DNA from 3 places in the Paenibacillus sp. FSL R5-0713 genome. Region 3 is predicted to be linked to each of the others. Evidence: riboswitches for the same ligand, from Rfam matches in the RefSeq annotation. Region 3 holds a riboswitch; each other region holds the start of a gene.
The links. Region 3 has a riboswitch for thiamine pyrophosphate ahead of MKZ12_RS02315 (ABC transporter substrate-binding protein). Riboswitches for the same ligand answer to the same signal wherever they lie in the genome.

Region 1 (4,286 bases), 3.3 Mb from region 3:
AGCCCTTTTCAACCAAAATTTCGCAAGCCTTGTACGTTTCAATCGGATCTGGGAGCAATGTCTTTCCATCTCCGATGACTTCGACTTTTATCATATCACAAAGTCCCGAAGCCCGCGCAAGCTCGGCGATCCGCACTGCCTCTTCCGCAGTGGAAGCCCCGGCCGTATTCGGAAGAAGCGTGTATTTATCCAGATCCAATGTATCCAGGAAATGCTTCTGGTTACGTTCCTCAAGATTCAGACGACGAACAGCAAAGGTTAAAACTTCCGTTCCAGAAGCATCCACAGCCTGACTCTGCACTTCAAAATCCGAAAACTTGCCTGTTCCGAGCAATAATCTGGACTCAAACGTATATTTACCAATGTTCAACATCATTAACCGCCTCCTACAAAATGTACAATCTCGATTCGATCGCCTTCTCTTAATGCCGTTGACTCGTGATACTCACGCGTTAAGATATGCCTGTTCAGCTCGACAACTACAGTCTTGACTTGCAGGTCAAACGATTGGAGCAGTTTATCCACACGATTTAATCTGTCTTCAATCTCCATCCGTTGTCCATTAACAATGATATTCACTGCACCACTCCCTTTCTGTTCAAACGCTCTGGATTCAGCACTTCAATTCCGAGTTCTTCTGAGCTTTTGCCAGTGATTAACTCCGCGATAAGCCTGCCTGTTATCGCACTTAGCAAAATACCATTACGGTAATGCCCAAAGGCAGCGAACAGTCCAGGTATACTCTTGCATGCACCTATATAAGGCAGCCCATCTGGCGTTGCCGGTCTTACACCTGCCCACGCTCGCTTAAATTGCGCTTCTTTCATCCCGGGTACCCAGTGGGTAGCCGCTGTTAGCAGCTTCTGAACACCCTGTACAGAAACATTCAAATCCGTTCTGCCCGGCAGACTGGTTGCCCCGAGCCAAACTTCGCCATTGGCTTTGGGAACAATATAGACATCCTCTGCATAAACCGTTCTGTCAGGTCTGTACCCTGCATGTTCATCTGAGAACTGAACGGCAGCTATTTCTCCTTTTACCGACCACACAGGTAAGCTCAGATTCACATGTCTCATCAATGCTTCACTCTGTAATCCAGCCGCTATAACGACATGTTTGCACGTTATCTCACCGATCGATGTGGTGATCCCCTGCACGCCGTGTTCGTTTGTTTGTACACGTATACCCTGTATGTCCTCTATAAACCGAGCTCCCATGGCTTGAGCAGATTCCGCATATGCCCTAGTTAGATGGACAGGAAGGATTTCACTCTCGTATGGCCTGTAGTAGGCTCCGTATGTATCTCTGTTAAGCCACGATGCCTCCTGTTGCACAACCGAACGATCCCACCACACCTCATCAGCAGACAAACCGGAATTTCGATTGTTCTTATAGCGGTTTAATTCACTGTATGATCGAAAAGGGGTCAAGAATCCACGGCGTTGCAGCCCAACCTCTACCCCACTAAGGGTATCCATTAGCACTTGTTGCTCAATAAGTAACTGTCTACTCTGCCTGCCAAGCTTAGCCATCAAAGGATGAGCAAAATCCTCACTATCTGGCGCAAGCATTCCAGCCGCTGCGCAAGAAGTGCCTCCCGCAATTGCGGAATGCTCCAGCAACAAAACATCCTGTCCCCGGGAAGCAAGCTCATACGCAATGGCACAACCAACAACACCTCCGCCTACAATAATGGTTTCTGCATGAATCTTATCCGGATTATCAGTTAAACTTTTGCTTCTTGATTCCGTTTCAGAGTTCAGTTGATGACTGAAATGATTCCTGTTCTGACCCGTTACGATCTCATTCATCCTCTCATCTCCTTTCACCGGCTTAGACTTCCTGTAGCAACGATAGCCTGCCTTAGTGATGCAGCTGCCCGATCCGGGGAATCGCTCGACCATACATTTGAGATCACGGCAACTCCCTGTGCCCCTGTAGCGCGAATCGCTTGAATATTTCCCGGCTCTATGCCTCCGATCGCGATGACAGGAATGGAGACACCTCTGCATACTTCATCAAGAGCATATAATCCTCTTGGTTCTAGATCTGGCTTGCTGTTGGTCGCGAAGACATGCCCAAAGAAAAGGTAATCAGCTCCCTGTTCTTCAGCGATTTTTGCCTCATCGATGGAATGAACAGATACACCCAGACGAAGTCGCTGCATTTTGCTTATGACAGCAGGGTTGTATTTACGTATCGCATCTTGCCCCCAATGAACACCGCCATAGAGATCATTCTGTGAAGGCAGTTCTGAACCATTGATAACGATGCGACAAGATGGAATATTAACATTACGCAGACTTTCAGCCCAGCCGATCTTGTCTTGACATGTAAGTTGTTTCTCTCGTATGTGAATATAGTCCACCCATGGCCAAACGTCCTTGGCTGCTTTTACAAAAGATGCTCGATCTCCTGCCCCCGTAGATACAACATGCAATTCAAATGATTCGTGAACATGCTTATGAAAAATTGCGGTACCCTCCCTCTCCTTCCAGGCGTGAATGCTATGAAAACACAAAAAAAGCCACTCCCGTAGGGGAGTGGCTGCGTATGAATTATAGGATCAGATCACTGACTGATGCATACAGTTCATTTCGTGCAGTACAGCTGTAGACCTATAGCCATAACGTTATACACGCAACTGCATGTTTCAATTCGCTAAGCAGACGGTTGAAATCTTTTCGAGTTGCCGTTTGCTCACGTCATTCACTGAAACGCGCTCGCCACTTCCCTACGCTGGTATGATCCAGATCAGGTGCAAAGGGTCCGGAATCGCATTCTTCCATCTCAGCCGCATCGTGCGGCCCCCCTAGTGTTCATATGAAGTTGTAGCCTATGTTACCATAGACGGATTTTTTTGTCACCGTAATTTCTGTTAAACATGGTCTAAACACGGTCTTGAATCGTCTATTTTTTCTCAGACCATTCTTCGACATTCCATGTTTTGGTGACCCAACCCTCGTAAAAATCAGGTTCATGAGATACCAGTAACACCGTTCCCTTAAATTCTTGCAAGGCACGCTGCAACTCCGCTTTGGCAGTGACATCCAAATGGTTTGTCGGCTCATCGAATAAAATCCAGTTGCTTTCGCGCATCAGGAGTTTGCATAAACGAACCTTGGCTTGTTCTCCACCACTCAGCATGTTGAGTGGACGAGTAATGTGCTCATTCTTTAATCCGCAGCGAGCGAGATGACCCCGGACCTCATTCTGAGTCAAATGTGAGAACTCATTCCAGACATCCTCGATCGGCGTGATATTTCCAGCACGAACCTCCTGTTCAAAATAGGCCGTTTCGAGATAATCTCCCAAAAAGGTCTTTCCACTCAGTGGAGATATTTTCCCGAGGATGGTTTTCAGCAGTGTCGATTTACCCACACCATTACAGCCTACAATGGCAATTTTCTCACCACGTTCAATCGTCATCGTCATTTTGGGCAGCAAAGGATAGGTATATCCAATTTCAAAATCAATGCCCTCAAAGACCGTTTTGCTACTCGCGCGGGCATCCTTGAATTTGAACGTTGGTTTAGCCGCTTCATCCGGGCGATCAATACGTTCAATCTTGTCCAGCTGTTTCTCGCGGCTCTTCGCACGACCTGAAGTTGAAGCCCGCGCCTTGTTACGCTGAATGAAATCTTCCTGTTTCTTGATGTACTCTTGCTGTTTCTCGTATGCATCAATATGCTGGGCTTTATTCATATCAGCCATCTCCAGGAACTTGTTATAGTTCGCTGCATATCTCGTTAATTTGGCAAATTCCAAATGATAAATGACATTTACGACTTCATTCATGAATTCCGTGTCATGGGAAATTAAGAGAAATGCGTGCGGGTAGTCCTTCAGGTAACGTGACAGCCATTCAATATGCTCAACATCCAGATAGTTGGTCGGTTCATCCAGTAACAGAGCTGTAGGTTTTTCGAGCAGAAGCTTGGCAAGCAGTACCTTGGTGCGCTGTCCACCACTTAGAGCTGCGACATCTCGATCAAGACCAATTGCAGACAAACCAAGACCATTGGCCATCTCTTCAACTTTTACGTCAATCAGATAAAAGTCGCCCTGTTCCAGTTGTTCCTGAATATCGCCCATCTCTTCCAGCAACTGCTCCAGCTTATCTGGATCTGCATCTGCCATCTGGTCCGTAATATTCATCATTTCTTTTTCCAATTCAAGCAACGGAAGGAAAGCATCCTTAAGCACATCACGAATCGTTTTGCCTGGCGTAAGCTTTGTGTGCTGATCCAGATATCCATAACGGACCTTCGGTGTCCATTCCACTT
Region 2 (4,286 bases), 510 kb from region 3:
GGTTCTGAAAGACAAACGCAATCTGATCTGCAAGCTGTTCCGTTTTGCCAGAAGGCTGACCGTGCACCTCATAATGACCTGTTGTTTTCAGAATATTCATCAGAGATAACAACAATGAACTCTTGCCAGCTCCATTGGCCCCGACAATACCAATCCAATCTCCGTGCCATACCTTGGCCTGTTCCACCTGAATGAAAGGTGTTTTTCCACGCCATCCAGTGAACTGCTGCAAGTCCAGTGCAGGCTGATCGGCTAACGATACAGGCGATAAGGATGATACATGAGATACGGGGAAAATCTCCGTTGCATCAGATAAGCCAGACGACTGCTGTGCTTCCAAGGTTGAGATCCCCTGATTCTCACACGCTTGAAGCTCTCCATAAGTTCCCTCTTCTTCTTTTGTTACCCTCTCCTGCTCATGCTCTTCCCACACGCCTGGATACCAGATTCCATAATCCCTCAACTTGCTCCGTTCATCCGTGAATACCTGCTGTGCTGGCCCATCCGCCACAATCTTTCCTTCAGGTGATAAGACAATGATGCGGTCGACCATATCTACAATCTCGTTTATTTTGTGTTCAACGATGATGATCGTTTTATCACTGGCGATCCGTTTGACGGTATCCCACACCTGGGAAGTCCCCTCATCATCTAACAGTGCCGTGGGTTCATCCAAAAACAATACCTCCGGGTCCATGGCAAGCATCGAGGCAATCGCAAGACGTTGCTTCATCCCCTGAGACATGGACTGGATCAATACACGGTTCTGTTCCAAGGATAACCCCACTTGTTTCAGATAATATTTAATCAGAGCAGGCATCTCTTCACGCGGAATACTTCGGTTTTCCAGAACAAATGCGATCTCTTCATCCGTAAAGGACATGCAGAACTGGGTATCCGGATCTTGAAAGACCACTCCTGCTTTGACGGGAACCTGAATATCATCACATTTCATCGGAATTTCAACCGAACGAGGTATCAGACCGCTCAAGATTTGTAATAACGTCGATTTACCGGAGCCACTTGGTCCAAGCAGCAGCACTTTCTCCCCTTGACGCACAGAAAGAGACAAGCCTTGAAATACCAAGGCTTTCTCTCCCGGGAACTTGCATCTTAGATTCGTCACACTTACCGCCTGCGAATTCCCCTCTCCGCTCATCTAATCCAACGCCTCATAATCCTGTTTGGATACCGGTCTGAGTGAACGTGTTACACCAGTCAGTTCCAAAGCTTTGGCGAGATAATAAGCAAACACTCCTGCAATCAGGATGCTTCCGATGAAGCGGAAACCGATGAATAACGTATAATTCCAGGCCGAGAGTGAATCGATATAGCCATACTGATAATCCAGCAAAAGCGAGGCCGCTGCGGCTCCAATGGCTGCAAGACAAGTGACAAACAGATTGGTTTTACGATACAGGAATGCTGCGAAGAAGATCTCAGCTCCCAATCCTTGCAACAGACCATACACCAGTGTGGACATGCCCCATTCACTGCCCAGAAAAGCACTTACCGTTGAAGCCGCAACCTCGGCCAAGATAGCCACGCCTGGTTTACGAATGATGACAAATGCAAACGTGCCCGCCATAAACCACATGCCGTAAATCATCTGCTCCGCATGAACGCCGAATGGTTTCATCAAGTCATACGTAGGTCCCCATATCTTGTAAATCACCCCAAACACCACTGCGATTACGATGGTTACCAGAATATCCGTTAATTTCAATCGTTTGTTGCCTGTTGTTGTTGCCATGTTCTCTACGTCCTTCCTCTGTCCCCTGTGGGGTTGTAAAAGTGTGTGTTCAAAAAGACTGGTTGAACAACCTCTAAAAATAAACAAAAAAAGCCTCCCCGGTTCCGGGCAGGCCTAACACGCAGTATACAATCCTCACAATGATGTATTGGGTGGATGTCGAAAATACGGAATATCAACCATCCCTCTCCGCCATGGCAGATACACCACCACAGTTCAAAAAGGTCTGTAGTTCATCCACGTTCATTCCTACACTTCACCCTTACATATTGCAAATCCATGTTCTCTACGCTGGCATTACCCAGATCAGATGTACGGTCAGCGGCACAAGGCCACTCTCTCAGCCCAACTTCATTGAGCTCCCGGTTCACTTATTTCATTGCTTCTAATGTACATCAGATGGGTATTTGTGGCAATCCCCAGAAGTATCACCATGCTTCATTTGGGGTATATGAACAGGGGATATCTATTGTACACTTTCCATAATATGAAACATTTAGGTTATGTAGTCCGTCTGAAATACTAGAAGGGAGATTGATAGTAATGAAAATGTATAACTCTGCTTGGCAGCTCAAAACATGGAAAATGATCCTTGCCGCTTCGATACTTACCGCAGGTACGGCACCTGCCTTACTCTCATCCACTGTGGCGGAAGCCGCGGCAACTGAACCTAAACCGACAGCTTATATTAACAATGTTCAAGCTCAATATGAAGTTGTCATCCGGCAGGGGACCATGTACGTGGCATTGACTGAGCTTCAATTCCTCGGCAACTATACGTTTGGCTACAATAACAAAACAAAAGAGATCAGCATTAGCACAGGCAGCGATAATTATGTCCTTAAACCTAATAGCAAGACAATGAAGAAAAATGACCAAAATGCAACATTGTCTTCCGCCCCGATTCTGGTGAATGGTAAAGCGATGCTTCCGCTCCGTGCCATTGGTGAGGCTTTTGGTACGAAGGTGCAGTGGAATCAGAAGGCCAAGGAAGCCTACATTTACACTACCGATGCTACGATTGTAAAAGAATATAACAGTTCTGATCTGACTGTGGCGCGCGAAGCCGCACTTCATCTGCCACGCTTCTCTGAACTCGGACAAACACGTCTGGATATTCGCAACCCTCTGGGTCCGGTGGATTCCTCCATTAAATACATTTTTGAAAAAGGCAAAAAAGATCGTTTCTTCGTTGTGGAGGATAACGATCTGGTCAGTTATTATGTTCTTAAAAATGGAAGTGCACTGCTGCGATGGCAGGCCAACATCAGCAATAATGCAGGAACTATCGGTGACCTGTTCTTTATTAAAACCAAAGCCGTTGCTGAAGCAGGAACTCGTCCTTCCGTAGCAGGTCAAACACTCGTATCATTCAAGTACTCTCGCATGCTTGAAGAAACCTCATATGAGGTCATAAACAAGTTGGGCTCCACGGATAGCGGTTCCGTTGCCCCCGAGCATGGCAAAGTCATCGTTGAGGTTCCGGGAGAGAAATAATATGTGCCTCCACAATGAAACATTACTCAGCAGAACTATACTATGGTGACATCTGCATTACAAAGAGCGTTCCTCAAAGTCAGTGTGACAATGACCTTGGGACGCTCTTTTTTTGGCGTTATATTCCGGCTTACTTCCAATTAAGTGGAGCTTATATTTTTAACAACTCCAGCGATTGAGTCTCTCGTTTAATATTGGACATTGCCGGATTGACTGGTTTTACCTGAAGCAAATCCCTTGAACAGGGTTGGCACTTTGGAATAGCGGGTATTCGTAATTTTCCCTTGAGATACACTGCTATCTGTACGCATAATAGCATCTTTCACATTGGAAATATTGGAGTTATCCAGCGTCATGTTAACTGCGAAGGTCGTTCCACCATTTTGACGTACCAGCTTGCCGATATCATCTGCACGGAAATTTTTGATGTTAATCGTTCCGGCTGCATTGATCTGGAATACTTTATCATAGGCCTTATACGCCGCACCGCCGGTAATGTTGACCGTTCCGGCCGACTTCAATGTGAGTGCATCCTCACCCACATCCTCCCAGACTACATTTGATATATTACAGTTGCCATAACAGTGAACACCATCGGCAGCAGGGTATCCGATATTTACATTTTTGAGCGTAGCCCCTGCCTCCAGACGAAATACCGGTTTCTGATTCTCTGCTTGAGACCCGTCACCCAATGTGGAAGGATTGGCTACAAATGTTTTGCCTTGACCGTCATAAGTCGTGCCCGCTGGAACAATAATCGTTGAATTAACAACTGTAGGCGCAGCAGCAGCGGGAACCGCACCAAATATGGAAGCAACCAAACCAGCAGACAACAACAACGTCAACATTTTTTTCATTACTTTATTCCTCCCTTATTCTCTCGTTATGGATCGTGTACAAGCCTGTGCTTGTACTGAAAGTTCGCCAGAGGTGCACCTCTGCCCAACTCACAACCTAATCCTACCAAATAAGGAAGGTAACTAGAATAATCATTAGATCAGATATATCCTGACATCGCATAATGACTGTCATATCG
Region 3 (4,286 bases):
GTATGTTTTGACTAAGAATAAGTAAAGGATACAGGGCTGACTTGAGAAAAGGCACCAAATGCAGCACCATTGCAATCAGTAATCCAACCGCTGTTCCAGCGGCGAATCCGATCAGGGTTAACTGAATGGTTGCGGAGGCATGCATGCCCAGTCGCTCCGCTTGGGATGCCGCTTCGCGGGCGATATCGGACGGTGCGGGCAGCATCCATTTCTCGATGTGGAACAGGGATACAGCTCCCTGCCATAACGCTATAAAGAGAATAACCGCCACGAAGGGCGGCCATACACTTTTGAAATAGGCATTCATTAGCGGTACTTCTCCGTCAGGGTATCCATGCTGAAGCCAGTAGGGCTATGGGCGATTTTGATCTGGGAGATGATGCTTGGGCTGCCAGCCTCGACGAGTACTTCGTGCATTTTGCGGACAACCTCCAGCAGTTCCTCCAGTTCCCCTTCCATCGTGGTGTCGAGCGCGTTCACCTGATATTTCAGGCCAGATTGCTGAATAACTTCAATGGCGCGATCTACATAAGGATATGAGTTCTCGCCATTTGGCGTTTTTGGAATAACCTGAATGCTAAGTAATGTGCTTGCCATGAGAGATCACGGCTCCTTTCGTGATATATAAAATGAACTAATAACGGTTACACTTGCCACTTCGATGACAGAATAACCTTCCAATCGCTGTTATCCCCAGATTTTTTTGATTCCCTTTCTCTAAAGGGAAAATCCGGTGATAAAGGCGACCGCTTCGCTTTTTCACGTTATTTCTGTCCTCTCCGTCCTCGTGTAAATATTAAGTTCGTTTTATATGAGATATTTTATTGGGGTAAAAACGCGTTCGTATATGCTTTGCTCACGTCAACCTGTTCATCCAGCAGTTTTTTGCTAAACATCCAGTCGGTGTAGTTCTGCCACACTTCCTGTTTCTGTTCTCCCCAGCGCGGGGCGTCATCCGTGTACTTCGGACTCAGCCATTTCTGGCTTGCCAGTACCAATTCCTTGTCCAGATCCGGTACGGCCTTGATCAGGATATTCGCTGCTTCTTCGGGATGATCAATTGCGTATTGATATCCTTCTGAAGTGGCTTTCAGGAATGCTTTCACCAACTCAGGGTCGTTCTGAATGGTCTGCTCGTTCGTTACGAGAACAGGCGTGTAGTAATCCAGTGCATCTGAATAATCCTTCACATATAACATGTCGATCGGTTCTCCGCGTAGTTCAGCTTCAATCCCCGTCCAAGCGTAGAAAATCCACGCGAAATCAATATCCCGTTTTACAGCGGTGAAAAAGTCAGCGTCACCCATGTTAATGTTTTTCACTTTGGATACGTCGGCGCCTTCGCCTTCCATAATGGATTGCATCACGGCTTCTTCCACTGGGGAACCCCAGCCGCCATAAGTTTTGCCTTCAAAATCTTTCGGTGATTTAATATTCCGATCTGCCGGAGCAGCAAATCCGGATGTATTATGCTGAATAACTGCTGCGATGGAGACGAGTGGAACCCCTTGTGTACGGGCTTGAGTTACACTTTCCTGATAACTTACGCCAAATGGCACTTCATTGGAAGCAACCATCGTATCGGCGCCGCCGGCACCTGGCTGAACAATCTCCACATTCAAGCCTTCAGCCTTATAAAAACCTTGATCTACGGCCGCATACAAGCCGGTATGATTCGTATTTGGTGTCCAGTCGAGCACCACTTTAACATCCTTGAGGGCTGCGTTGTCACCTTCATTGCTGCTCTCCGTATTCGTGCTGCCGTTCTGTTCAGCCGGGGCAGCTTCTTTACCGCCACATGCGGCCACAGTCACCAGTAGTACACATAAGAGCAACAGTCCCATTGTTTTACGCCATTTCATCTGTGATTCTCTCCTTCGGTATGTCCGGCCAGTGGCACGGGTACTCCTTGGCTTCATATCCAAGCTTCTTGCATAAATCGACAGATTTATACCAGCTATGATCCGGATAACGTCACTTTTTTTAGCTCTCTGGCTATATAAAAGAACATTAAAAAAGCGCCCCGTAATCCGGGACGCGTGCAGGCGTTAGAGAGGTGGCGTTCAGCCATAGGGCTGTGCCATTTCGATATACTCCGATTCCTACGCTGGCATGATCCAGATCAGGTCTAAGGGTTAGTATCTTGGTGGGATACACTCTCAGCCGGCCAATTCCGACTCCCCTGGGAAACTATGAAGTTACGGGCATTACTAGGTGTAATTATAGGCCAGAGGCCCAGTCGTGTCCAGTCAGGAACTGGATGGGAACGGATTTCCGGTCATCGTCTATTTGCTTCTAAGCCGCTTTAGTTTTTGATCGTTTGGCCTTGAGCCGAGCAGCTTGATTCATTTAAACAACATAATTTAGGTACAAAAGGAGATAGTACTGCTATACCAATAAATACTTTTACATAAAAATGGGGGAGTACTGAATGATCCTTAAAACCATAATCGCAATGATTCTGTGTTATAGTGCCTACGTTTTTTTCACAGCCTACCTTTTATTTTTGGTTCCGTCTCCATCTGCTATCGAAAATACGGATATGCAAAAATCGTTAACAGAAGGAAGTACAACAGATCGCGTTATGCTCCTGGAGGACGGCTTTCAATCGGGACAGGTGAGAATCCAGACCATTCGAGAGGCAAAAACAAGCATCGACCTGGCCTATTACTCCATTCAAAAAGGAAAAACATCTCAGATTTTTTTTGCTGCTTTATTCGATGCGGCTGATCGGGGGGTTCAAGTTCGAATCATTTTAGACGGGATTTTTCACAGCATGCGCGGAGAATTGCGTGATATTCCAGATGCCATTGCAGCTCATCCCAATGTGGAATTAAGATATTATGAACCACTCCACCTATTTATGCCATGGACATGGCATAATCGTCTGCATGACAAGATCCTTCTTGTCGACAACACATATGGCATCATTGGCGGCCAAAATATTGGTGATAAATATATGGCATTGCAACCCCCAAAAGACTATGTTTTTGATCGCGATGTCCTTGTTTACAATGCAAACGATAATACGAACAGCACGGTTGTTGAAATGAAACAATATCTAGATCAGTTATGGAACCATCCATTCACCAAACCAGAAAAACATGCAAAACGTCAGCATCATGCAAAAGGGTTAAAAGAGCTGGCTCAACTGGCTGAGTTATATAAAGAAGCACAAGATCAGAGCGATCCTTTTGTTAAAGTGTTGCCAAAGGAATGGGTTCAAGGAGCGCTTCATTCCGACCACGTTGCTTTCATTCACAATCCAATCAAAAGGCTGTATAAAGACCCGATCATGTGGAGGACATTTGTTCATTTCGCCAATCAAGCAAACTCGAAAGTGTACCTTCAGACGCCATATGCCATTCCCACCAAAAAAATGGAGAAAGCAGTACATCTGTCGATGAATCCAAAAGCAGAATGGGTCATGCTAACCAATTCAATCCAGCAGACCCCTAACCCTTTGGCTTTCGCGGGATACTTAAGCTCTAAGGAACGGTTACTTGATACCAGTCTGGCCATATATGAATACGAAGGCCCTTATTCCATACACGGCAAATCATTTGTCATGGATGATTACCTCAGCATGGTTGGTTCGTATAATCTTGATCCCAGATCTGCCTTCCTAAATACCGAATCCGCTGTGGTCATTTCCGGTTCTGCATTCGCCAACCAACTTACAGAGGCTATGGATATCAAACGTGCACATAGTACACTTGCGGTTAAAGATGAACATCCAGCAGAATCTACGAATCAGAAAGGCTCTATTTTCAAACGAATAGCAATCACAGCGTTATCCAAACTGTCTTTTCTCTGGAAATTTATGTTGTAGAAAAAAATCGTATTCTCTTGAGCTTAACTTTTTCTCCGGTTTATCAAAACTTGAAAATCAGATTTGTTCACGGAATGTTCACTTATGTGGTGGGGGTCATCATCTCTATAATTACGAAGGTAAACAGAGAGGATGAGAGAATTGCCAACGAGCAAGAAGGAACAAATTATTTTCGGCTTAATGATGTGTACAGGAATGGTCCTGGTGATGATGACTTTCAATTTGTGGCACACTGGGATACTTGGCAAGTTGTCCCCGCTTGAGATCCTGTTTCAATTCCTATTGTGTTTTGTCATCGCTTTTCTGGTAGAGTCCTTCATTGTTGGCCCAGTAGCGAGAAAAATTGCATTTTCCTTACCTTTTGACAAGTCCAACAAGATCCTTGGTGTGCTGGTCATGTCATTTTTTATGGTGATTGGCATGGTTCTGATCATGTCTTTGTACGGAATGATTT

Region 1: linked by a shared signal. The riboswitch ahead of MKZ12_RS17570 (thiamine phosphate synthase) and the one ahead of MKZ12_RS02315 (ABC transporter substrate-binding protein) in region 3 are both predicted to bind thiamine pyrophosphate.
Region 2: linked by a shared signal. The riboswitch ahead of MKZ12_RS04475 (ECF transporter S component) and the one ahead of MKZ12_RS02315 (ABC transporter substrate-binding protein) in region 3 are both predicted to bind thiamine pyrophosphate.

The regions. Positions count from the first base shown of each region.
Region 1 covers NZ_CP150229.1:3,967,693-3,971,978, forward strand. Annotated here, with positions in the region: gene MKZ12_RS17555 (thiazole synthase) at 1-373, opposite strand, end outside; gene thiS (sulfur carrier protein ThiS) at 376-579, opposite strand; gene thiO (glycine oxidase ThiO) at 576-1,811, opposite strand; gene MKZ12_RS17570 (thiamine phosphate synthase) at 1,826-2,521, opposite strand; TPP riboswitch at 2,715-2,824, opposite strand; gene MKZ12_RS17575 (ABC-F family ATP-binding cassette domain-containing protein) at 2,911-4,286, opposite strand, start outside.
Region 2 covers NZ_CP150229.1:989,055-993,340, reverse strand. Annotated here, with positions in the region: gene MKZ12_RS04480 (ABC transporter ATP-binding protein) at 1-1,159, opposite strand, end outside; gene MKZ12_RS04475 (ECF transporter S component) at 1,160-1,753, opposite strand; TPP riboswitch at 2,020-2,130, opposite strand; gene MKZ12_RS04470 (copper amine oxidase N-terminal domain-containing protein) at 2,297-3,250, shown strand; gene MKZ12_RS04465 (pectate lyase) at 3,439-4,107, opposite strand.
Region 3 covers NZ_CP150229.1:478,674-482,959, forward strand. Annotated here, with positions in the region: gene MKZ12_RS02305 (ABC transporter permease) at 1-307, opposite strand, end outside; gene MKZ12_RS02310 (thiamine-binding protein) at 307-597, opposite strand; gene MKZ12_RS02315 (ABC transporter substrate-binding protein) at 822-1,862, opposite strand; TPP riboswitch at 2,082-2,194, opposite strand; gene MKZ12_RS02320 (phospholipase D family protein) at 2,432-3,832, shown strand; gene MKZ12_RS02325 (hypothetical protein) at 4,040-4,286, shown strand, end outside.